DNA from 2 places in the Enterobacter cloacae complex sp. HYC080_NIDB genome. Region 1 is predicted to be linked to the other one. Evidence: predicted binding sites of a transcription regulator. Region 1 holds the regulator's gene; the other holds the start of a gene.
What was found. Region 1 encodes LexA, which represses DNA repair genes until DNA is damaged. Its sites were predicted from a motif close to TNCTGTATGTACATACAGNA; they were not measured.
Positions count from the first base shown of each region.

Region 2: the regulator LexA is predicted to act here: its motif matches at 7,668-7,687, upstream of rmuC (DNA recombination protein RmuC).

Region 1 covers NZ_CP114212.1:4,227,420-4,239,514, forward strand. Annotated here, with positions in the region: gene dnaB (replicative DNA helicase) at 1-1,093, opposite strand, end outside; gene O1723_RS20085 (quinone oxidoreductase) at 1,160-2,143, shown strand; gene pspG (envelope stress response protein PspG) at 2,328-2,570, opposite strand; gene dusA (tRNA dihydrouridine(20/20a) synthase DusA) at 2,709-3,704, opposite strand; gene O1723_RS20100 (conjugal transfer protein TraF) at 3,787-5,046, opposite strand; gene O1723_RS20105 (cupin domain-containing protein) at 5,270-5,758, opposite strand; gene zur (zinc uptake transcriptional repressor Zur) at 5,874-6,386, shown strand; gene O1723_RS20115 (CsbD family protein) at 6,436-6,645, opposite strand; gene dinF (MATE family efflux transporter DinF) at 6,766-8,103, opposite strand; gene lexA (transcriptional repressor LexA) at 8,167-8,775, opposite strand; gene O1723_RS20130 (diacylglycerol kinase) at 8,884-9,252, opposite strand; gene plsB (glycerol-3-phosphate 1-O-acyltransferase PlsB) at 9,407-11,827, shown strand; gene gntU (gluconate transporter) at 11,954-12,095, opposite strand, start outside.
Region 2 covers NZ_CP114212.1:213,668-225,762, forward strand. Annotated here, with positions in the region: gene O1723_RS00975 (ABC transporter substrate-binding protein) at 101-1,390, shown strand; gene O1723_RS00980 (carbohydrate ABC transporter permease) at 1,399-2,265, shown strand; gene O1723_RS00985 (carbohydrate ABC transporter permease) at 2,266-3,093, shown strand; gene O1723_RS00990 (alpha-amylase family glycosyl hydrolase) at 3,104-4,687, shown strand; gene O1723_RS00995 (glycoside hydrolase family 130 protein) at 4,671-5,729, shown strand; gene O1723_RS01000 (dienelactone hydrolase family protein) at 5,771-6,574, opposite strand; gene udp (uridine phosphorylase) at 6,830-7,591, shown strand; gene rmuC (DNA recombination protein RmuC) at 7,731-9,188, shown strand; gene ubiE (bifunctional demethylmenaquinone methyltransferase/2-methoxy-6-polyprenyl-1,4-benzoquinol methylase UbiE) at 9,255-10,010, shown strand; gene ubiJ (ubiquinone biosynthesis protein UbiJ) at 10,024-10,629, shown strand; gene ubiB (ubiquinone biosynthesis regulatory protein kinase UbiB) at 10,626-12,095, shown strand, end outside.

The sequences.
Region 1 (12,095 bases):
GGGAAATCTCTGCAATTTCCAGCGTACGGTTATCGGAGAGCGACGGCACGCGCATCAGCTGGAGGTAGTCGATCATGATGAGGCCGATGCCGCCGTGTTCGCGGGCGATACGGCGCGCGCGGGAGCGCACTTCCGTCGGCGTCAGGCCAGAGGAGTCATCGATATAGATGTTACGTTTTTCCAGCAGAATGCCCATCGTGCCGGAGATACGCGCCCAGTCTTCATCATCGAGCTGGCCGGTACGGATACGGGTCTGGTCCACGCGCGACAGCGATGCCAGAGAACGCATCATAATCTGCTCGGAGGGCATCTCAAGACTGAAGATGAGAACAGGTTTATCCTGCAACATTGCGGCGTTTTCGACGAGGTTCATCGCAAATGTCGTTTTACCCATCGACGGACGCGCCGCAACGATAATCAGATCCGACGGCTGCAGGCCGGCGGTCTTTTTGTTGAGGTCGTCATAACCGGTGTTGACCCCGGTGACACCATCGTGCGGTTGCTGGAACAACTGCTCGATACGCGCCACGGTCGCGTCGAGCACATCGGCAATGTTTTTAGGCCCTTCGTCTTTGTTCGCACGGCTTTCGGCAATTTTAAAGACGCGGGACTCCGCCAGGTCGAGCAGGTCTTCGCTGGTGCGCCCCTGCGGATCAAAACCGGCTTCGGCGATCTCGTTCGCCACCGATATCATCTCACGGACGACGGCACGTTCCCGCACGATATCAGCATAAGCGCTGATGTTCGCCGCACTTGGCGTGTTTTTTGACAGTTCTGCCAGGTAGGCAAACCCGCCGACGCTGTCCAGCTGACCCTGACGCTCAAGCGATTCCGCGAGCGTAATCAGGTCAATCGGGCTGCCCGACTCCTGCAGGCGCGCCATTTCGGTAAAGATATGACGGTGCGGACGGGTGTAGAAATCCTCAGACACCACGCGCTCAGCGACGTCGTCCCAGCGTTCGTTATCCAGCATTAAACCGCCCAACACCGACTGTTCCGCTTCAATCGAGTGCGGCGGGACTTTTAACCCTGCGATCTGGAAATCACGCTCGCGGGGTTCAGTCTGTTTGTTGAAGGGTTTGTTTCCTGCCATAGTGAATGGAGTTACCGAGATAAAGAGTGGGTCGAAAGATTACCATATTTTTCTTACGGAGGGAGCATGGCAACGCGCATTGAGTTCCAGAAACACGGCGGTCCGGACGTACTGAAAGCGGTGGAGTTTACCCCCGCAGCGCCTGGCGAGAACGAAATTCAGGTTGAAAACAAAGCTATCGGCATTAACTACATCGATACCTATATTCGCGGCGGTCTCTACCCGCCTCCGTCAATGCCGAGTGGTCTGGGCACCGAGGCGGCCGGTGTCGTCATTAAAGTGGGCAGCGCGGTTAAGCATATTAAAGAGGGCGACCGCGTGGTGTATGCGCAATCTGCGCTGGGCGCTTACAGCTCCGTCCACAACGTTCCGGCGGATAAAGCCGCTCTGCTGCCTGGCGCTATCTCCTTCGAGCAGGCGGCCGCTTCATTCCTGAAGGGGTTAACGGTTTACTATCTGCTGCGCAAAACCTATGAAATTAAACCCGACGAGCAGTTTCTTTTTCATGCCGCAGCGGGTGGCGTGGGGCTGATTGCCTGCCAGTGGGCGAAAGCCTTAGGCGCGAAACTCATCGGTACCGTGGGCAATGCCCAAAAAGCGCAGCGTGCGCTGGACGCGGGGGCGTGGCAGGTGATCAACTATCGCGAAGAGAGCATCGTCGAGCGCCTGAAAGAGATTACTGGCGGTAAAAAAGTGCGCGTGGTGTATGACTCGGTGGGCAAAGACACCTGGGAGGCGTCGCTGGACTGCCTGCAACGTCGCGGGCTGATGGTGAGCTTCGGGAATGCGTCAGGCGCTGTCACTGGCGTCAATCTTGGCATCCTGAATCAGAAAGGCTCGCTCTACGTGACCCGCCCTTCCCTGCAGGGCTATATCACCAACCGGGAAGAACTGGAGGAAGCCAGCAACGAGCTGTTCTCGCTGATCGCCAGCGGCGTGATTAAGGTGGACGTGGCGGATGCGCAGAAATATCCGCTGACCGATGCGCAGCGTGCGCATGAGGTGCTGGAAAGCCGGGCGACACAGGGTTCAAGTTTACTCATTCCCTGAGCCCCAAAAAGAAATTGGGCTTCCCGTGGGAAGCCCTTTCTTTTTTTAGTTCGGCTGTATGTAGGGTACAGCTCGATGAATTCTGTAGCGGCAGCCATAGTGACAGATTCGATAAGTAAATCCTATTCTGTTCTAAGTAATGCTGCCGGGAAAGTTACAAGTATGTGACGAACCCCTCAATACCTTAGTAACGGAAGCGGTTATTGCGCTGATAAGTCGGCAGTTTTGGCGATTTAATCGCCCGTATCGCCCACACCACCGCAATGGCCAGTAATAACCACGGCAGCAGTTTGATGGTCAGGGCAAACAGTCCGCCGATAAACATCACCACCGTCGCCACGACGAGCGCAGCGAGAATGCCAAGCAGCGAAACGCCTGTGGCTAACAACATGACAAAAAAGCCAATGACAAAAAGTAGTTCCAGCATGGTGCTCTCTCCCACCAGTTCCCGAGTAATACAGTCTGTATTACAAGAATCATGCCAAAACTAAACCATTGTTCTTAAGGAAAAACGCCCCGCAATGATATGCAGGGCGTGGTGAATTTGACGATCTTTTAGCGAAAATTATCGCTTATCTGCGACCAGTCGCAGCGCATGTTCCAGCACCTCGATATCCGCACCGGCTTTATGTGCGTTCTCACTGAGGTAACGACGCCACTGCCGCGCCCCCGGTATGCCCTGGAACAGGCCCAACATATGGCGGGTAATGTGGCCGAGATACGTGCCGTTGCTCAGCTCGCGCTCAATGTAAGGGTACATGGCGCGCACGACGGCAACCGGATCGGTATCAGCGCCGTCAACGCCAAAGATTTCACGGTCGACCGTCGCCAGAATGCCCGGGTTCTGATACGCCTCGCGTCCGACCATCACGCCGTCCATATGTTCGAGGTGCGCTTTGGCTTCTTCAAGCGACTTAATACCGCCGTTGATCGACATCGTCAGATGCGGGAAATCACGTTTAAGCTGATATACGCGCGGATAGTCCAGCGGTGGGATCTCACGGTTCTCTTTCGGGCTCAGGCCGGAGAGCCAGGCTTTACGGGCGTGGATGATAAACATCTCGCATTCGCCTTTGCCGGACACCGTGTTGATGAAATCGCACAGGAATTCGTAGCTGTCCTGGTCGTCAATGCCGATACGGGTTTTGACCGTCACGGGAATGGAGACCACATCACGCATCGCCTTGATACAGTCGGCAACCAGCTGCGCGTTCCCCATCAGACACGCACCGAACATACCGTTTTGCACACGGTCTGAAGGACAGCCAACGTTGAGGTTAATCTCGTCATAGCCGCGCGCTTCCGCCAGCTTCGCACACTGCGCCAGCGCGGCCGGATCGCTGCCACCCAGCTGCAAGGCAACCGGATGCTCTTCTTCACTGTATGCCAGATAGTCGCCCTTGCCGTGAATGATTGCACCGGTGGTCACCATTTCGGTGTACAGCAGCGTATGGCGGGAGAGCTGACGCAGGAAGAAGCGGCAGTGTCTGTCCGTCCAGTCGAGCATTGGCGCAATGGAGAAACGGTGTGCTGGGAAAGCGGTCTGGTATTCTGACAACATGGCGAAGTTTTAAGCATCTGGTGGAAAAGGGGCGCTAGTATAGCACAAAGAAAAGCCGGAGGCGCAGCGCCTCCGGTGCACTTTAGAACGTCATGCTTAGCTGTGCCCCTGCGCCCCAGGTTTCGTCTTCACCGTAGAGGCCCATCAGGTCAACATGCACGGTGTTGAACGGCGCGAAGCCGACACCACCGGTAAAGACGTTGCTGTCGTTACCCTTCACGTCAGCGCGATAACCTGCGCGTACCGCCAGCCAGCTCAGCGGGGTTACTTCAGCACCTACCCCAACATACTGCGACGTATCTTCGCTCTTGAAACCTTTGGTTTCGGTCAGATCGCCATCAGCGGTCAGCGTAACAAGATCGTTGTGCCAGGCGGCGCCCGCGGTGACCAGCGGACGGATCTGGTAGGTGTCTTTATAGCTCACCACTTCTCCCGTACGCCCGTTGCGGATGCGGATATCCTTGCTGTCGATATCGCGTGACATCAGGTTTTGCCCGCTCAGGCCGACCGTCCAGTTTTCGCCAAAATCAGCGGCAATACCAGCATCAACGTTAAAGCCCGTATCGTCTGTACGGTAGCGGCTATCGTTCCACTTATTACTGTCGTAATCGTAGATGGAAGTGGTGTAGTTATAGATCCAGGTTTTTTGCAGTTTTGGCGTGACGCCAACAGAAACCGGGATGCCCCCGAGATCGAACTGACGGGCAACCGCAATACCGTAGTCGGACACAATCGCCGCACGGCCAGACGCCGTTGAGTTGAGGTTTTTGGTAATCTGATCCGTGCCATTCAGCGCTGCATCCAGAGCAACACCGGCCGCAACCACATCGCTTCGTTGAATACTGCGCAGATAATCAATATCTTGCTGGTCGATAGATGAGCTAACCCGACCATGAGCATAACCTTTGGCCATAAAGGCCACGGAAAGCACATCGTTAGGGATACTCACGGCAAGTCCTGCCCCTGCCGTTGCACGTGCAGTTTTACCCTTGAGATAGTCCAGTTCATCGGCAAGATCTTTGGCCGCGCCCTGGAACTGGTTGATCGAACCTAACGGATTGGTGATGACTTCAATAGGCGTAAGGTTATCAACCACATCCTTATAGTGATTGATTTTGTCGTTGATGGTATCAATCTCATCCTGAAGATTGTCTTCATCCGTCACCTGCACCCCAACGGATGGCAAAATGACCGTCACATCATCGTCCGGTTTTGCCTTTGCCAGCAGCGCGGGGTTGATTAACGCTCCGCTGCCATAACTGCCAGCGGCTACGCCCGTCCCGCCCATGGCGTCGCTACGTGATTCTGTCCAGGTATTGGCTGCTCCCGCCTGATTTGCCATAAACAGGGAAACAGCAATGCTAACCACCGAAAATTTAAAATGTTTTTTCACAGTATGCCCGTAATAGTTTGTTATTAGATAACCCCTGTCTGTTATCACCCAAACAGGAACGAACTATTGCTGTGAATAAGAAGCAAAAGACCCGCTATTTCTTTCCCTAAGTGAAATTCCCTTACGGCCTGTTGTAATTTGTGACGGCCTTCAATATTTATAGAAGAGGAAATTATTTTTTCACAGGTTTTCCATCATGCGGGCCAAAAAACTGCGGAGGATGGTCAACCCAGCGATCCTCCCGCGTGGCGGCATAGACCGGATTGAGCGGATAGTAGATGCGGTTGTGCTTCTTGTTGGCCTCGCCCACCACCAGTAATCGAACCTCTTCATCCGTGTTGTTGATAAAGGTATGGCAGACGCCGGTTCCGGCAGGAAAGCCCACGCTGTCGCCGGGTTCAAGTTTCCACAAATAGCCATTAATCCAGGCTTCAGGATAGCCCTCAAGCACGTAGATAAACTCTTCTTCGTCACTCTCTGCATGGGGATAGGATGTCCGACGCCCGGGCAATAAACGCTCATGATGAATGCCGATACGTCGGAGGCCAAGGCTGCGGGCCAGCGGTGCACCGATAGAAAAGAGCTCATTACTGTCGGGGTAGGTGGCGTCATCCGGCCCTTCTATGTCGCGCCAGTGCTTAATACAGTCTGGTTTTTTCATGATGATATTCCCGATTTGCGATGCGTCAGGTATAGCACAGCCTGACGGATATCGGTGTTTTTACCAGAACATGATAAAGTGAGGGTTTTACTTCCCAGAACATCCGAGGTGCTCAATGGATAAGTCCACAAAAGAGCTGTTAGCGCAGGCCGAAAAGCTGTGCGCGCAACGCAATGTGCGCCTGACTCCGCAGCGCCTTGAAGTCTTACGTCTGATGAGCCTGCAACAGGGTGCCATCAGCGCCTATGACCTGCTCGACCTGCTCCGCGAAAGCGAGCCGCAGGCTAAACCGCCAACAGTGTATCGCGCGCTGGATTTCCTGCTGGAACAGGGATTTGTTCATAAAGTGGAATCCACAAACAGCTATGTACTGTGCCATCTTTTCGATCAGCCCACCCACACGTCGGCCATGTTTATCTGCGACCGTTGTGGCGTAGTGAAAGAAGAAGCTGCGGAAGGCGTGGAAGACATTATGCATACGCTGGCGGCAAGAATGGGGTTTGCCCTGCGTCATAATGTGATTGAAGCACACGGGCTGTGTTCAGTGTGTGTCGAGGTGGAAGCGTGTCGACATCAGGATGAGTGTCAGCATGACCACTCTATTCTGGTGAAAAAAAAGCCGCGTTAGCAGCCAAAAGAAAAGGCGGCCTGAAGCCGCCCCAGTAGGTTATTCAGCGTTACCAGCGGTAATCATTGCGGGTTTCCCAGTCTTTGACTTCGTTTTCCGCCTGATCTTTCGCGTAGCCGTAACGTTCCTGAATTTTACCGACAAGCTGATCGCGCTTACCTTCAATGACGGTCATATCGTCATCTGTCAGCTTACCCCACTGTTCTTTCGCTTTACCTTTGAACTGCTTCCAGTTGCCGCCGATTTCGTCTTTATTCATCATCGTGTCCTCTTAGTTAAGCGTCGGGTCGTAACGTCCGTTACGTTCTTTTCTGCTGGACGTGATAATTATTGTAGTTAAGGATTCGGCGGTTGATTTCATATTCGGAATCTTTAACCATCACGATATATCGTGACGCGAAGGAAACCAGGTATTGTTTTGCCAGTGGCGGCGCCATATAAAAGCCAGCGACAGGCCACGCAGAGAGAGAAAGACCGCAAGCGCCAACCACAAACCGTGATTACCCAGCCAGGGAAGCGTCAGCAGCGTCAGGCCAAATCCTGCCGCCGCAACGGCCATACTGTTACGCATTTCCGCCCCGCGCGTCGCACCAATAAACATGCCGTCCAGCAGATAACACCAGACACCCACCACCGGTAAGATGACTTGCCAGATGAGATAGTGGCTCGCCAGTTCGCGCAGCGCAGGGAGAGAGGTCAGTAAAGCAACAATCTGTTCGCCGAAGCAGGCATAGACCACAGCAAACACCAGCGCTACCAGTCCTGACTGACGGCAGGCTGCCCGCCAGACATCATGAAGCTGCCCGCTTTCACGCGCGCCATACGCCTGCCCCGAATGTGCTTCAACCGCGTAGGCAAAGCCGTCCAGCGCATAGGCGGTAAACGTCAGCAGCGTCATCAATACCGCGTTGACCGCGACGATTTCAGGCCCCAGCCGTGCACCGAAGACCGTCAGCGCGCCGAAGCAGAGTTGCAGAAGCAGCGAGCGCAGCATGATGTCACGGTTAAGCGCCAGCAGCTTACGGATATTGCCGCGCCATGCGGTTTTCAGCAGCGCGAGGGAGATCCCGCGCATCGCCAGCACGCGCCAGACCATCCACAGCCCCATCACAAAGGTCCCGTATTCAGCAATCGCCGTCGCCAGTGCCGCGCCCCGCACGTTCATATGGAGGCCCATCACCAGCCAGAGATCCAGCACGATGTTGAGCAGGTTTCCCACGACCAGCAGAATCACTGGCGCACGAGCATACTGAACGCCCAGTAACCAACCCAGCAGAACCAGATTTGCCAGCGAAGCGGGCGCACTGAGCCAGCGGATTTCAAGAAAACGTCGCGCCTGCTCCAGTACCGCCTCACTGCCGCCAACGATATGGAGCGCAAGGTCAATCAGGGGATCGCGGAGTAAAACGATTAACGCGCCCGCGCCCAGCGCAAGAATCAGCGGCTGCACCAGCGCCCGCGCCAGACGTAACGGATCTTTTGCACCATACGCCTGTGCCGTGAGTCCGGTGGTGCTCATGCGCAAAAAGAGCAGCAGCATAAAGAGGAAGCTGGTTGCCGTCGCGCCAATCGCCACGCCGCCAAGATAGACAGGGGAATCGAGATGCCCAATAACGGCCGTGTCGACCAGACCCAGCAAGGGCACGGTGATATTGGAGAAAATCATCGGCAGTGCAAGACGCCACAATGCCTTATCGGATGCCGTCAGCAGTGACATGAGAAACACCGGGAGTGGTCAATAAGGCAGGCTACAGCGGAACCGTAGCCTGTCAGGAAGAGATTACAGCCATTCACCGTTGCGAATCACACCGACCGCCAGACCTTCGATAGAGAAGCTCTGTTCGCGGAGATCGACCACAATGGGAGAGAACTCGCTGTTTTCGGGCAGCAACTGAACGGTGTTACCCTGCTTTTTCAGACGCTTAACGGTCACTTCGTCATCAATGCGCGCGACCACCACCTGGCCGTTCCGCACATCCTGCGTTTTGTGTACCGCCAGCAGATCGCCGTCGAGAATGCCGATATCTTTCATCGACATGCCGCTTACGCGCAGCAGAAAATCTGCGCTCGGCTTGAACATACCAGGATCAACCTGGTAGTGGCCTTCGATATGCTGCTGCGCCAGCAGCGGCTCACCCGCAGCAACACGGCCTATCAGCGGAATGCCCGTCTCTTCTTCCACCAGCAGGCGGATACCGCGTGACGCGCCTGAAACAATTTCAATCACGCCCTTACGTGCCAGCGCTTTCAGGTGTTCTTCGGCAGCATTCGGAGAACGGAAGCCCAGACGCTGAGCGATTTCCGCACGCGTGGGTGGCATACCCGTCTGGCCGATATGATCCCGAATGAGATCAAACACCTCTTGCTGCCTGGTCGTTAATGCTTTCATTCCGCCCCCTGGGTGTATATACAGTTATGCTGTGAGTATATACAGTCAAAGGTGAATTTGGAACCAAAAACTGCACAAAAAACCAGGGACTTAATTATTCCTCGAGGCTCATCGGAAATGTGACCAAAGCAGCGTGACCCAGGTAATGACTGCAGTGATAATCGCCAGCAGCACAGCGGCAGAACCCATGTCTTTCGCGCGACCGGAGAGCTCGTGGAATTCTGAGCCAATACGGTCAACAACGGCCTCAATAGCGCTATTGAGAATTTCCACTATCATCACCAGAAGCACGGAACCGATGAGAAGTACGCGGGTAATAGCATCGACATCAAGGAAACAGGCGATGATGACCGCGATGATAGTGGCGACACCTTCCTGACGAAAGGCGGCTTCGTTGATCCACGCTGCACGGAAACCTTTCCATGAATAGCCGGCGGCTTTGATGATACGCGTTAACCCAGTGGTATTATTGGCCATTAAAAGAACCTTTTATGAAAAAAAGCGTCAGTAACAGGAACTGTAGCGCGTTTCGCTACAGCCTGAAGTATGACGGGTAACAACAGAAATTTTGCGCGCTTTCTGTTATCCTTGCGCCGCAATTGCATTATTAACCAGAGGCTTTACATCGTTTATGTCCGGCTGGCCACGAATTTACTACAAATTACTTAATTTACCATTAAGCATCCTGGTAAAAAGCAAGTCTATCCCAGCAGAACCCGCGCTGGAATTGGGGCTCGATACGTCGCGTCCTATTATGTACGTTTTGCCTTATAACTCGAAGGCAGACTTACTGACCCTTCGCGCCCAATGTCTGGCGCATGACTTACCTGACCCGCTTGAACCGCTGGAAGTCGACGGCACGTTGCTGCCGCGCTACGTGTTCATTCACGGCGGGCCGCGTGTGTTTACCTATTACACGCCAAAAGAAGAGTCCATTAAGCTGTTCCACGACTATCTCGACCTGCACCGCAGCAATCCCGATCTGGATGTGCAGATGGTGCCGGTATCGGTGATGTTTGGCCGCCGTCCGGGCCGTGAAAAAGGCGAAGAGAATCCGCCGCTGCGTATGCTTAACGGCATCCAGAAGTTCTTCGCGGTCTCCTGGCTGGGACGCGACAGCTTTGTGCGCTTCTCCCCTTCCGTTTCACTGCGCCGGATGGCAGATGAGCACGGTACCGACAAGATCATCGCGCAGAAGCTGGCGCGCGTAGCACGTATGCACTTCGCCCGTCAGCGCCTCGCGGCCGTCGGGCCACGACTCCCGGCGCGTCAGGACCTATTCAACAAACTGTTGGCCTCCAAAGCGATCGCCCGCGCCGTTGAAGACGAAGCGCGTAGCAAGAAGATTTCGCATGAGAAAGCCCAGCAGAACGCCATTGCGCTGATGGAAGAGATTGCCGCGAACTTCTCTTACGAGATGATTCGCCTTTCCGATCGTATTCTCGGCTTTACCTGGAACCGCCTGTATCAGGGCATCAACGTTCATAACGCCGAGCGTGTACGCCAGCTGGCGCATGATGGCCATGAAATTGTCTATGTCCCCTGCCACCGCAGCCACATGGACTACCTGCTTCTCTCCTACGTGCTCTATCACCAGGGGCTGGTACCACCGCACATCGCGGCCGGTATTAACCTGAATTTCTGGCCAGCGGGCCCGATCTTCCGCCGCCTGGGCGCCTTCTTTATCCGTCGTACCTTCAAGGGCAATAAGCTCTACTCCACCGTGTTCCGCGAGTATCTGGGCGAACTGTTCAGTCGCGGCTATTCCGTGGAGTACTTCGTGGAGGGTGGTCGCTCCCGTACCGGACGTCTGCTTGATCCGAAGACCGGCACGCTGTCGATGACCATTCAGGCGATGCTGCGCGGCGGAACCCGTCCGATCACGCTGGTGCCTATCTACATTGGTTATGAGCACGTCATGGAAGTGGGTACGTATGCCAAAGAACTGCGTGGCGCAACCAAAGAGAAAGAGAGCCTGCCGCAGATGTTGCGCGGCCTGAGCAAGTTACGCAACCTGGGTCAGGGCTACGTGAACTTTGGCGAGCCAATGCCGCTGATGACGTACCTGAACCATCACGTTCCGGAGTGGCGCGAATCCATCGATCCTATCGAAGCGGTTCGTCCTGCCTGGCTGACGCCAACGGTTAACGGCATTGCATCCGAGCTGATGGTGCGTATTAACAACGCGGGGGCGGCTAACGCCATGAACCTGTGCTGTACCGCGCTACTGGCTTCTCGTCAGCGCTCCCTGACCCGTGAACAGCTCACGGAGCAGCTGGACTGCTACCTGGACATGATGCGCAACGTGCCGTACTCGGTTGATTCAACGGTTCCTGCGGCTACCGCCAGCGAGCTCATCGATCACGCGTTGCAGATGAACAAGTTTGAAGTCGAGAAGGACACGATCGGCGACATCATCATTCTGCCGCGCGAACAGGCCGTGTTGATGACGTACTATCGCAACAACATCGCGCATATGCTGATGCTGCCGTCGCTGATGGCGGCCATCATTACCCAGCATCGCCACATTTCACGTCAGGAGCTATTGCGTCACGTTGATACGCTCTACCCGATGCTGAAAGCGGAGCTGTTCCTGCGCTGGAGCAAAGATGAGCTGGCCGTTGAGCTGGATAAACTGACGGAAGAACTTCGTCGTCAGGGGCTGATCACCGTTGCCAACGATGAGCTGCATATCAATCCGTCACGCTCCCGAACCCTGCAGCTGCTGGCGGCCGGCGCGCGCGAAACGCTGCAGCGCTACGCCATTACGTTCTGGCTGCTGAGTGCGAACCCGTCGATCAACCGCGGTACGCTGGAGAAAGAGAGCCGGACGCTGGCACAGCGCCTGTCTGTGCTGCACGGCATTAACGCACCAGAATTCTTCGACAAAGCGGTCTTCAGTTCCCTCGTGCTGACGCTGCGTGATGAAGGCTTCATCAGTGATACGGGCGATGCCGAGCCAGAAGAGACGCTGAAGGTTTACCAGATGCTGGCAGAGCTGATTACGTCAGATGTGCGCTTGACGATTGAGAGCGCGACGCAGGGCGAGTGATGTAAAAAAGCCGGGTGGTGGTTTCACCTTTCCCGGCCTGATGTTCTGCATAAGATGAAAAGATTAAGGCCCGGTCAGCGTTAACGCTACCGGGCCTTATTTTTGAGCCGGGTTAAATCACCGCATTCAGCTCAGCAACGTAAAGGCAATCATCCCGACAATCGCACCCGTCGTACCGAGGATGGTTTCCATCAGCGTCCAGGTTTTCAGGGTTTGCGCTTCGGTGGCGCCGGTAAATTTACCGAACAGCCAGAAGCCAGCGTCGTTA
Region 2 (12,095 bases), 550 kb from region 1:
TTGTTTAACGTTAAACATAAAAAAGGGGTGTTAGCTTACGCACCATTCACAGAGTGCAGCAGTGAGCTATTAACACTTATCGACATCAGGGAGATATAACGTGAGAGTTGCAGAAGCAGCAAAATTAATAGCATCGGTAATATTCCTCTTTTTTCTTACCGGTTGCGGGCCTGATGATAAAAAAGAGACACAATCCGGGGCGCGTGAAACAATCAAAATGTGGGTCACACCCACCGTCAATGAAGAAGCTTTCTGGAGTAAAATAGTGGCGGAATGGAATAAAGACCCTGCCCATATGCCCGTCGAATTTACCGCTATTCCTGCCGCAAACAGTTCAGAAGAAGCGATAATGAACGCGCTGGCATCAGGGACTGAACCGGATATTTCAACCAATATATTTATTGGTTTTGCCAGCCAGCTTGTTGATGTCGGGCAGATAGAAGATCTCTCCAGAATGCCGGGTTTTCAGGAAACGATTCAGAAACGGCAAATGGCTTCTCTGCTGTCAGCCTGGGAATTAAACGGCAAACAAACGGTACTGCCGGTATATATCAACCCAATTGTCTGGTGGTGGCGCGGTGATTTACTGAAGCAATACGGTTTTGATCGGGTACCGGTTAGCTACGATGAACTTTACGCGCTGGCGAAGCGTCGGGCGGCGGATAATCACGGCTATGTGATACAGCTTACGGCAGGTAAAAACTGGTGGGAACGCTGGTTCGACTTCATTCCGCTGTTCTACGCCCAGAGCCACGGCAAGCCGTATCTGGTCGACAAAAAACCTGCGCTGACCACGCCTGCTGGCGAGGCCGTGCTGACCTTCATGGGCAACGTTTTTAACAATAAGTGGAGCAGCTACGACTTCACCTCTGCCGAGGATCCGCTCGCAACGGGGCAGGTTATCGCCTCAGCGCGCGGACCGTGGGATTTAGCCCGCTATCGCAAGCAGTATCCGGACATATTAAAAACGATTCAGATCGGTCCGATGCTGACCGAGACGGGCATTGAACACCCCTATACGTTCGGCGACAGCAAAGGTCTGGTGATCTTCAGTTCCAGTAAGCGAAAGGCGCAGGCCTGGCAGTTTATGCAGTGGGTCTTCAGTAACCCTGAACATGACCGGCTGTGGCTTGAGTTGACAGGGATGCCGCCCGCCCGCGCGGATTTAATGAGTAATCCGATCTTTGTCAGTTACTTCAAACAAAATCCGCTAGAGAAACAGATCGCCTCGTGGGTGGACGTCGCGCTTCCTCCTGCAGCAACAAACCAGACGACAGAAATACAGCGCAGCATGACGCAGATGCTTGAGCGCGTGATATTCAAAACCAGTACGCCTGCCGACGCGCTGAAACAATCTCAGCAGGAAATCAGCGCCCTCACGGGCCAGTAGGGGGCATGATGGCTGGATATGAATCCCGAACCGGAGGCCTGCTGGCCTCCACCTGGATTGGCTATTCGCTGCTATTCTGGTTCTACCCCCTTGCCTGGCTGGTGGTGCTGAGCGTGACCCGCTGGCAGTTTATCGGCGCACCGCAATTTACCGGTTTGCAGAATATTATTGGCGTACTGCACGATGCATTATTCTGGACATCCATGTGGAACATTTGCCGCTTTTTAATGTGGTATGTCCCGATCGTGTTTATTACCGCGCTGCTTTTTGCTGCCGGATTACGCAGGATTAACTATGGCCGGGGGTTTATCGCCTTAAGCTTTTTACTGGCAAATATCTCGTCAGGGGTGGCGTACTCAATTGTCTTTTCCCGTCTTTTTAATGAGTATGGCCCGGTTAACCGCTTATTGTCTGCGTGGTTTGGGATTTCCGTGCCGTGGTTTACCAACCCTGACTGCGCCATGCTATCCATTGCGCTTATCGTGACCTGGAAATTTGTCGGTTATTACGGATTAATTCTCTATTCCGGCATGCAGGCTATTCCATCGGATATTTATAGTGCGGCTATTCTCGATAAAACCGGGCGTTTTCAGAAAGGTTGGGCAATAACGCTGCCGATGATGAATCCGCAAATTGTGATGGTGATGGTGCTGGCTATTACGGTGGCATTCAGTATTTTTACAGAGCCCTATTTAATTACCGGTGGGGGGCCACTAAACAGTACTACCAGTCCCATGGTGGTCATGTACGAAGCCGCGTTTCAAAATATGAAACCTACCTGGGCTGCTGCCATGTCGATTATCGTCGCTGCCTGCAGTTTCCTGATGATCTGGCTATTTCGTCGGTTATTCGAAAAACACATTGAGATTGTATGAATGAAAAAACTCACGCCCCTGAGCCTGCTAATTCATGCGCTGATGTTTATTCTGGCGTTAAGCTGGCTCTATCCGTTTGTCTGGATGGTCGTGTCATCCCTGAAGCCTACAGCACAGATTTATACCACGGATCTCTTTTCGGGCACGCTGACGCTCGAAAATTACACTTTCCTTTTCGATAACAGCAACCGGGCCGATAAGCCGTTTCTGCGCACGCTGTTTAACTCGCTTTTCGTCTCTGTCACCGTGACCGCGAGCGTGACCGTCACCTCCATGCTGGTGGGGTATGCGCTGGCAAAAACGGAATTCTGGGGCAAAAACGCTTTCCGTAATCTGTTGATTGTGCAGATGGTTTTCCCGGTTTTCATGTTCATCATTCCACAGTTTGTGCTGATGCGTGAGCTCGGGCTGATCAACCGTTACAGCGCCATGATCCTGCCTTATGCAATGAGTGCCTGGGGGATCTTTATGGTGTCTCAGAGCTTCAAGGGTACGCCCAACGATTACCTGTACGCCGCGCGTCTGGATCATGCCAGCCTGTGGGCCATTCTGCGGCACGTCATGATGCCGCTGAACAAGTCCATTCTGGCGATCGTGGCGCTATTTACCTTCTCAAGCTCGTGGGACAACTTCCTCTGGCCGCTGATTGTCATGCGCGATGCCGACAAAATGCCGTTTTCGGTGCTGCTGGCCACCTTCAGTAAATCCTACGGCGTTTATCTGGGGCCAGTGATGGCGGGAGCCGTGGTGCAAATGCTGCCGGTCATCGTGTTGTTTATCCTGTTCCGGAAATATTTCCTGCAGGGCATGTCGTTATCACTGAAATAAGGAATGTACGGTGAACAAACAACCCTGGTGGCAGGCCTGTACCTGTTACCAAATTTATCTGCCGTCGTTTTGCGATGGTAACGGTGACGGGCTGGGTGATTTCCCCGGCCTGCTCTCAAAAGTGGATTACCTGAGCGCGTTAGGCATCGGTGCCATCTGGATCACGCCGTTTTACCCCTCTCCTCTGGTGGATAACGGGTATGACATTAGTGATTACTGCGCCGTCGACCCACGATTCGGCACGCTGACCGATTTTCGCGACGTCGTTCATCGCTGCCATGAAAAGGGGATCCGGGTCATTATCGATCTGGTGCTTAATCATGTCTCTTCGCTGCATCCGTGGTTTCAGGATGCCTGGAATAATCCCGCAAGCCGCTATCGGGACTATTTTCTTTTCAGCGCGCACCCTAACAACTGGGAGTCATTTTTTTCCGGCAGCGCCTGGAGCCCGGAGCCGGACACCGGCGAGTTTTACTACCATAAATTCGCGCCTGAGCAGGTCGATCTTAACTGGGCGAACCCCGCGGTAGAGCAGGAAATGCTTCAGGTCATTGATTTCTGGCAGGCTCAGGGCGTGGATGGCTTCCGCTTCGACGTGATTAATTTCCTCAGCACGCGCGGCATCGGGCCTGACAATCCGGAGAAAGCGGGAGTACAGCAGCATGAGCATGACGTGAACCAGCCGGGGCTCATCGGCACGCTGCAGCGCGTATGCCAACATGCCAGGCAGCAAGGGGATGTTTTCCTGATCGGCGAAATCGGCAGCGAGGAGAGGGAGACCCTGGCCCGTTATCAGGCCCCGTCGCTGATGGACGTGGTCTTTAACTTCAATATTGGCAGCCAGAAAACCTTCGATGCGGCACGCCTGTGCGACGAGATTAACGCCACGCTGACGCTGCAGTCTGGCCTGCCGACGCTATTCTTTTCCAGCCACGATATGCCGCGCATGATTAGCCGCTTTGGTGAAGGCCCGCATGACGCCGCCCGGGCGTTGGCCGTTCTGGCGCTACAGCTGACCGTGCGCGGCGTACCGTTTATTTTTCAGGGTGACGAGTTGGGGATGCCCGACTATGTGCCTCAGACGGTCGGGCAGATTTTTGATATTCAGGGAAAAACCTTCTACGACACGGCCATGCGGCAGGGGTGCAGTGCCGCCGACGCGCTGGCGCAGGCCATTGAACATTCACGGGATGGGTCCCGTGCCCCCTTCCTCTGGTGCGACGCACCGTTTGCGGGCTTTTCCACCTCCACGCCGTGGATGCCCGTCAGCCAGGACTATCCCTTGCTCAATGCCGAACATCAGATATCGACGCCCGGCTCGTTGTGGCGTCAGTACCAGACCTTCATTGCGCTTCGGGCCGCCATCGGGGCGCTACAGCATGGGGAGTGCAGCCTACTGAAGCGCCATAAGGCGTGCGTCTGGTTTACCCGAACAACGGCGCAGGAACAGGTCTGGGTGGCCGTGAATTTTGGCCAGCCGGTACAAAACCCATTGTGGGCCATTGAAGCGGATGTCCTGTACGGCCAAAACGCGCAGCAGCTGGATAAAAATCAAATTCTGATAAAAAGGAGTGTATATGAACAGACACGGTAAGAATCCGTTGATCACCCCGAGCGGCGTGGTGCCTTCTCTGCCAGGACGGAAAGTGGAGTGCGTCTTTAACGCCGGGGTAACGGAGTATCATGGGGAGATTATCCTGCTGCTTCGGGTTGCCGAGAGCGTGATAAATGATGACCCACAGAAGATCGTCGTTCCGCTTCTGGTGCAGCAGTCCGGCGGCTGGCAGGCGGCAACAAAAACGTTCGAACGCAACGACCCGCGCTATGATTTTAGCGACCCGCGTACCATTGTGCTGAAAAGCGACCCGGCTCAGGTCTGGCTGACGTCAATGTCCCACCTGCGCCTGGCGCGAAGCCAGGACGGTGTAAATTTCACCATCGATCAACAGCCGTTTATTACCGCCGACAGCCGCTATGAGGAATTTGGCTGTGAAGATGCGCGTATCACCCTGATTGACGATGTCTGGTACATCAATTACTCCGCCGTGTCATCGCTGGGTATCTCCACCGCGCTGGCGACCACCGTTGATTTTATCTCCTTCGACAAGAAAGGGCTGATTTTCTGCCCTGATAACCGCGACGTCTGTTTCTTCCCGGAGAAGGTTGGCGGATCCTTCCGGGCGCTTACCCGGCCCGCGCCCAGCCATTTCGGCCACCCGGAAATCTGGATCTGCGAATCGCCCGATATGCTGCACTGGGGAAACCACCGGCATCTGCTGGGACGCTCGGGAGACGAATGGGATGCGCTGAAGTCGGGTGGCGGCGCGCCGCTGATCAAGACCGCGCGCGGCTGGCTGGAGATTTATCACGGCGTTGACGCTAGCCAGCGTTATTGCCTGGGCGCTCTGCTTCTGGATCTTGAGGATCCGCTCACCCTCATCGCCAAATCTTCCGTACCGCTGCTGGAGCCGAGCGCGCCCTATGAGCGTGAAGGCTTTTTCGGTAACGTCGTCTTTACCTGCGGGGCGCTGGTGCGTAATGACACGTTGCATATCTGGTATGGTGCGGCGGATGAGCGTATCGCCCTGGCCACGCTGCCGATGGACGAGCTGTGGAAACATCTGGGCCTGGAGTAAGCCCTGACGCAGCCCCGACTTTCGCCGGGGCTGCGAAGTGTTTATTTCTTCCCGCCGTACTGGCTAAACCACGCCAGCATTCTCTGCCAGCCATCTTTCGCCGATTCCGCGTGATAACTCGGACGGTAATCTGCGTTAAACGCATGTCCGGCATCCGGATACACCACAATCTCCGCATTGGCATTGGCTGCCCGTAGCGCATGGCGCATGGTTTCTACCGAATCAAGCGAAATACCGGTGTCCTGGCCGCCATACAGACCCAGCACCGGGGCATTGAGCTCAGTGGCGATGTCCACCGGATGTTTTGGCGAATTCAGCGTTTTCTCGCCCACCAGTTTGCCATACCAGGCGACAGCCGCTTTGAGCTGCGGATTGTGTGCGGCATACAGCCAGCTAATGCGTCCGCCCCAGCAGAAGCCGGTGACCATCAGACGGTGCGGGTCGCCGCCGTTACGCGCCGCCCAGCTGGCAACGTGGTCGAGATCGGCCAGCACCTGCGCGTCCGGGACTTTGCTGACCAGATTGCTGAACAGCGTTGGAATATCGCTATAGTCGTTCGGATCGCCCTGACGGAAGTAGAGTTCTGGCGCAACGGCCAGATATCCTTCAAGTGCCAGGCGACGGCAGAGGTCTCGAATATGTTCGTGAACCCCAAAAATCTCCTGAACCACAATCACGATGGGCAGCGGACCGTCTGCCGATTTTGGTCGTGCGTGCCAGGCAGGCATATTCTCCCCCTGAGAGGGAATGGAGGTCTCTCCCGCCGTAATGGCCTCTTCTGAGGTTGAAACGATGGTTGAAGCAAGCGGTGCCGCAGCAGGTGCAAAACCGGTTTTTTCAGTCATGGCATTCTCCGTACCAATGAGTTAGCGCAAAGGTAAATATAGACACCAGGTTAACAACTCACAGTGCCTTAAACGGTCTATCTTTTGTGCAGCACCTGACGATATAACTTGTTAATGTGATGTGAATCACTTTTTGTTGGAAATTCACTGCAATCATTTTCATTCATGGTGAGATGCATCACGAAATTATGCTTACTGCTTCTGTAAAGTACCGTTTTACTTCTTCTGACTAACCGACCCACAGAGGAGTCACCTATGTCTAAGTCTGATGTTTTTCATCTCGGCCTCACTAAAAATGATTTACAAGGGGCTACGCTCGCTATCGTCCCTGGCGACCCTGAGCGTGTGGAAAAGATCGCCGCGCTGATGGATAAGCCGGTCAAACTGGCTGCCCATCGTGAATTCACCACCTGGCGTGCAGAGCTGGATGGCAAAGCGGTGATTGTGTGCTCCACCGGTATCGGCGGTCCGTCTACCTCTATTGCTGTTGAAGAGCTGGCGCAGCTGGGCATTCGTACTTTCCTGCGTATCGGCACGACCGGCGCGATTCAGCCGCACATCAACGTGGGCGACGTACTGGTGACGACGGCATCCGTTCGTCTGGACGGGGCAAGCCTGCACTTTGCGCCTATGGAATTCCCGGCAGTGGCTGACTTCGAATGCACCACGGCGCTGGTTGAAGCCGCGAAGTCCGTGGGCGCGACCACCCACGTTGGCGTAACCGCCTCTTCCGACACCTTCTACCCGGGCCAGGAGCGCTACGACACCTTCTCTGGCCGCGTTGTGAGCCGTTTCAAAGGCTCAATGGAAGAGTGGCAGTCCATGGGCGTAATGAACTACGAAATGGAATCCGCGACGCTGCTGACCATGTGTGCAAGCCAGGGTCTGCGTGCCGGTATGGTGGCGGGCGTTATCGTCAACCGTACTCAGCAGGAGATCCCGAACGCCGAAACCATGAAGCAGACCGAAAGTCATGCGGTGAAAATTGTGGTGGAAGCGGCTCGTCGCCTGATCTAGCCCTCTCTTCTCAAATCAAAGGCCGACGCGTTCGGCCTTTATTTTTTGCGTAGCGCCTCGCAGGAAAACCCTTTCAAACTGGACGTTTATACAGCACAATTCTATTTTGTGCGGGTAATACGTTGATGCAGGGGGCATTGTGGATATCTCAATCCTGATTTATGCGGTGATTGCGCTGGCGGGCGTTGCGATAGGCTGGCTGATTTCCAGCTACCAGCATGCGCAGCAGAAGGCCGATCAGCTGGCGGAGCGCGAAGAGATCGTCGCCGAGCTCAGCGCGGTAAAGCAACAGCTTGCGCTAAGTGACCACTGGCGCGACGAGTGCGAGCTGCTCAATAACGAACTGCGCAACCTGCGTGATATCAACACGTCGCTGGAGGCCGATCTCCGCGAAGTGACTACCCGCCTCGAATCCACGCAGCTGCATGCGGAAGACAAAATCCGTCAGATGATTAACAGCGAGCAGCGCCTCAGCGAGCAGTTTGAGAATCTCGCCAACCGCATTTTCGAACACAGCAACCGCCGCGTTGACGAACAGAATCGCCAGAGTCTGAACAGCCTGCTGACGCCGCTGCGTGAACAGCTGGACGGTTTTCGCCGTCAGGTGCAGGACAGCTTTGGACAGGAAGCCCGCGAGCGGCACACGCTGGCGCACGAGATTCGTAATCTTCAGCAGTTGAATGCGCAAATGGCGCAGGAGGCGGTCAACCTCACTCGGGCGCTAAAAGGGGATAACAAAACCCAGGGTAACTGGGGAGAAGTGGTGCTCACCCGCGTGCTGGAGGCCTCTGGCCTGCGCGAGGGGTATGAATACGAAACGCAGGTAAGTATCGAAAACGATGCCCGCTCGCGGATGCAGCCAGACGTCATTGTGCGTCTGCCGCAGGGGAAAGATGTGGTGATCGACGCCAAAATGACGCTGGTGGCGTATGAGCGTTACTTTAATGCGGAAGACGACTACACGCGCGAGTCGGCGCTGCAGGAGCATATTGCCTCCGTGCGTAACCATATCCGACTGCTGGGCAGAAAAGATTATCAGCAGCTTCCGGGGCTGCGCTCGCTGGACTATGTGCTGATGTTTATTCCGGTCGAACCGGCGTTCCTGCTGGCCCTCGACAGACAGCCCGAACTGATCACCGAAGCGCTCAAAAATAATATTATGCTGGTGAGCCCCACCACCCTGCTGGTGGCATTACGTACCATTGCTAACCTGTGGCGCTATGAGCACCAGAGCCGCAATGCACAGAAGATTGCCGAGCGTGCCAGCAAGCTGTATGACAAAATGCGCCTCTTCGTGGACGATATGTCCTCGGTCGGGCAAAGCCTGGACCGTGCGCAGGATAACTACCGTCAGGCGATGAAAAAACTCGCCTCCGGGCGGGGCAACCTGCTTGCTCAGGCTGAAGCATTCCGCGGCTTGGGGGTGGAGGTCAAACGCGAGATTAATCCGGAACTGGTGGAGCAGGCCACGGCGCAAGACGAAGAGTTCCGTCTGCGTGAAGGCGCAGATGAGCAAAAGACCCCCAGCGAAGACAACGAGTTAACGACGGATTTATCGTCTGACGAGCCGCCGACACGTTTCTATCACGGCGGTTGAATCGTAGGGCAAACGCGCCCAATCTGTTACACTTCACGAACATTTGACTGATTAGCAGGCTCTGAGATGGTTGACGATTCACAAGACACGACGCACTTTGGCTTTCAGACTGTCGCCAAAGCGCAGAAAGCTGACATGGTGGCCCACGTATTTCATTCCGTGGCGGCGAAGTACGATGTGATGAATGACTTGATGTCGTTCGGCATTCATCGCTTGTGGAAACGCTTCACCATTGACTGCAGCGGTGTGCGCCGTGGACAAACCGTGCTGGATTTAGCCGGTGGAACAGGCGATCTGACGGCGAAGTTTTCCCGTCTGGTGGGTGAAACTGGCCGCGTTGTTCTGGCCGATATCAATGACTCCATGCTGAAAATGGGACGCGAAAAGTTGCGTAACATCGGCGTGGTGGGCAATGTGGAATACGTGCAGGCAAACGCCGAAGCGCTGCCATTCCCGGATAATACCTTTGACTGCATCACGATCTCCTTCGGCCTGCGTAACGTCACCGACAAAGAAAAAGCGCTGCGCTCCATGTACCGTGTACTGAAGCCGGGTGGACGTCTGCTGGTGCTCGAGTTCTCTAAACCGATCATTGAGCCGCTGAGCAAAGCCTACGACGCCTATTCCTTCCACGTGCTGCCGCGTATCGGTGAACTGGTGGCGAACGACGCGGAGAGCTACCGCTATCTGGCGGAGTCCATTCGCATGCACCCGGATCAGGACACCCTAAAAGCCATGATGCAGGATGCGGAATTTGAGAACGTTGAATACTTCAACATGACGGCGGGTGTCGTTGCGCTGCATCGCGGTTACAAATTCTGAGTGGAGGTGTCCCGTGCCCTTTAAACCCTTAGTCACCGCAGGCATCGAGAATGTGCTCAATGCCTTCCTGTATCGCGCGCCGGCGCTAAAAGCTGCACGTCAGCGACTTAACGGGAAGGTCCTGCGCATTGTATTAAAAGAGTTCTCAACGCCGCTCGTGCTGGTCTTCAGTGAACGCCAGCTCGATGTTCTGGGTGAGTGGGAAGGCGAGGCGGATTGCTCGGTCATTACCCATATGAGCGTGCTGCCAAAACTGCGCGATCGCCAGCAACTGACGGCGCTTATCCGCAGCGGTGAGCTGGAAGTGGAGGGCGACATCCAGGTCGTACAAAACTTCGTTGCGCTCAGCGATCTGGCGGAGTTTGACCCGGCAGAACTGCTCGCGCCTTTTATTGGTGACATCGCCGCTGAAGGGATCGGGAAAGCTATTCATGGCGGCACGGCGTTCTTGCGCAAAAATCTGCAACGGCAGCAGCGCTATGCCGCAGAAGTCCTGACTGAAGAGTGGCGCATGGCCCCCGGTCCGCTGGAAGTGGCATGGTTTGCGGAAGAAACCGCTGCTGTTGAACGTGCGGTTGATGCATTAACCAAACGGCTGGAAAAACTGGAGGGCAAATGACGCCTGGTGAAATTCGGCGCCTCTATTTTATCGTCCACACCTTTTTGAGTTACGGGCTCGATGAGCTTATCCCCAAAATGCGTATCACGCTGCCGCTTAGAATCTGGCGGCGGATGTTGTTCTGGATGCCTAATCGTCATAAAGGTCAGCCGCTGGGTGAACGTCTGCGTCTGGCGCTGCAGGAGCTTGGCCCGGTATGGATTAAGTTCGGACAGATGCTCTCAACCCGCCGCGATCTCTTCCCGCCTCATATTGCCGATGAACTGGCAATGCTGCAGGACCGTGTCGCCCCGTTTGACGGGGTGAGGGCGAAGAAACAGATCGAAGAGGCAATGGGTAATCTTCCCGTTGAAACCTGGTTTGACGATTTCGAAATAGCCCCGCTGGCGTCGGCGTCTATTGCTCAGGTGCATACCGCGCGTCTGAAAGAGAACGGCAAAGAGGTGGTGATCAAGGTGATCCGCCCGGATATCCTGCCGGTCATCAAAGCTGACATGAAGCTGATTTATCGTCTGGCGCGCTGGGTGCCACGTTTGTTACCTGATGGCCGTCGTCTGCGTCCGATGGAAGTGGTGCGGGAATACGAAAAAACGCTGATTGATGAGCTTAACCTGCTGCGCGAGTCGGCAAACGCCATTCAGCTGCGTCGTAATTTTGAAAACAGCCCGATGCTTTATGTGCCTGAGGTCTATTCAGACTACTGCAGTCAGAACATGATGGTCATGGAGCGCATCTACGGTATTCCGGTTTCGGATGTGGCGGCGCTGGAGAAGCAGGGAACGAACATGAAGCTGCTGGCCGAACGTGGCGTTCAGGTCTTCTTTACTCAGGTGTTCCGCGACAGCTTTTTCCATGCGGATATGCACCCGGGCAATATTTTTGTGAGCTACGAGCATCCTGAGGATCCGAAGTATATCGGTATCGACTGCGGGATTGTGGGGTCGCTGAATAAAGAAGATAAGCGTTATCTGGCCGAGAACTTTATCGCGTTCTTCAACCGTGACTACCGTAAGGTGGCTGAGCTGCACGTTGACTCCGGCTGGGTTCCGCCGGACACCAACGTCGAAGAGTTTGAGTTTGCTATTCGTACCGTCTGCGAGCCGATTTTTGAAAAGCCGCTGGCAGAAATCTCCTTCGGGCACGTGCTGTTAAACCTGTTTAATACGGCTCGCCGCTTTAATATGGAAGTTCAGCCGCAATTAGTTTTACTTCAGAAAACATTACTTTACGTTGAGGGTGTAGGTCGCCAACTCTATCCTCAGTTAGACTTGTGGAAGACGGCTAAACCGTTCCTGGAATCCTGGATTAAGGATCAGGTAGGTTTTCCAGCGCTGGTGCGCTCATTGAAAGAGAAAGGCCCGTTCTGGATTGAAAAAATGCCCGAAATTCCTGAACTGGTTTACGACAGTTTGCGTCAGAGCAAGAACCTTCAGCACAGCATGGATAAAATCGCCCGCGAGCTTCAG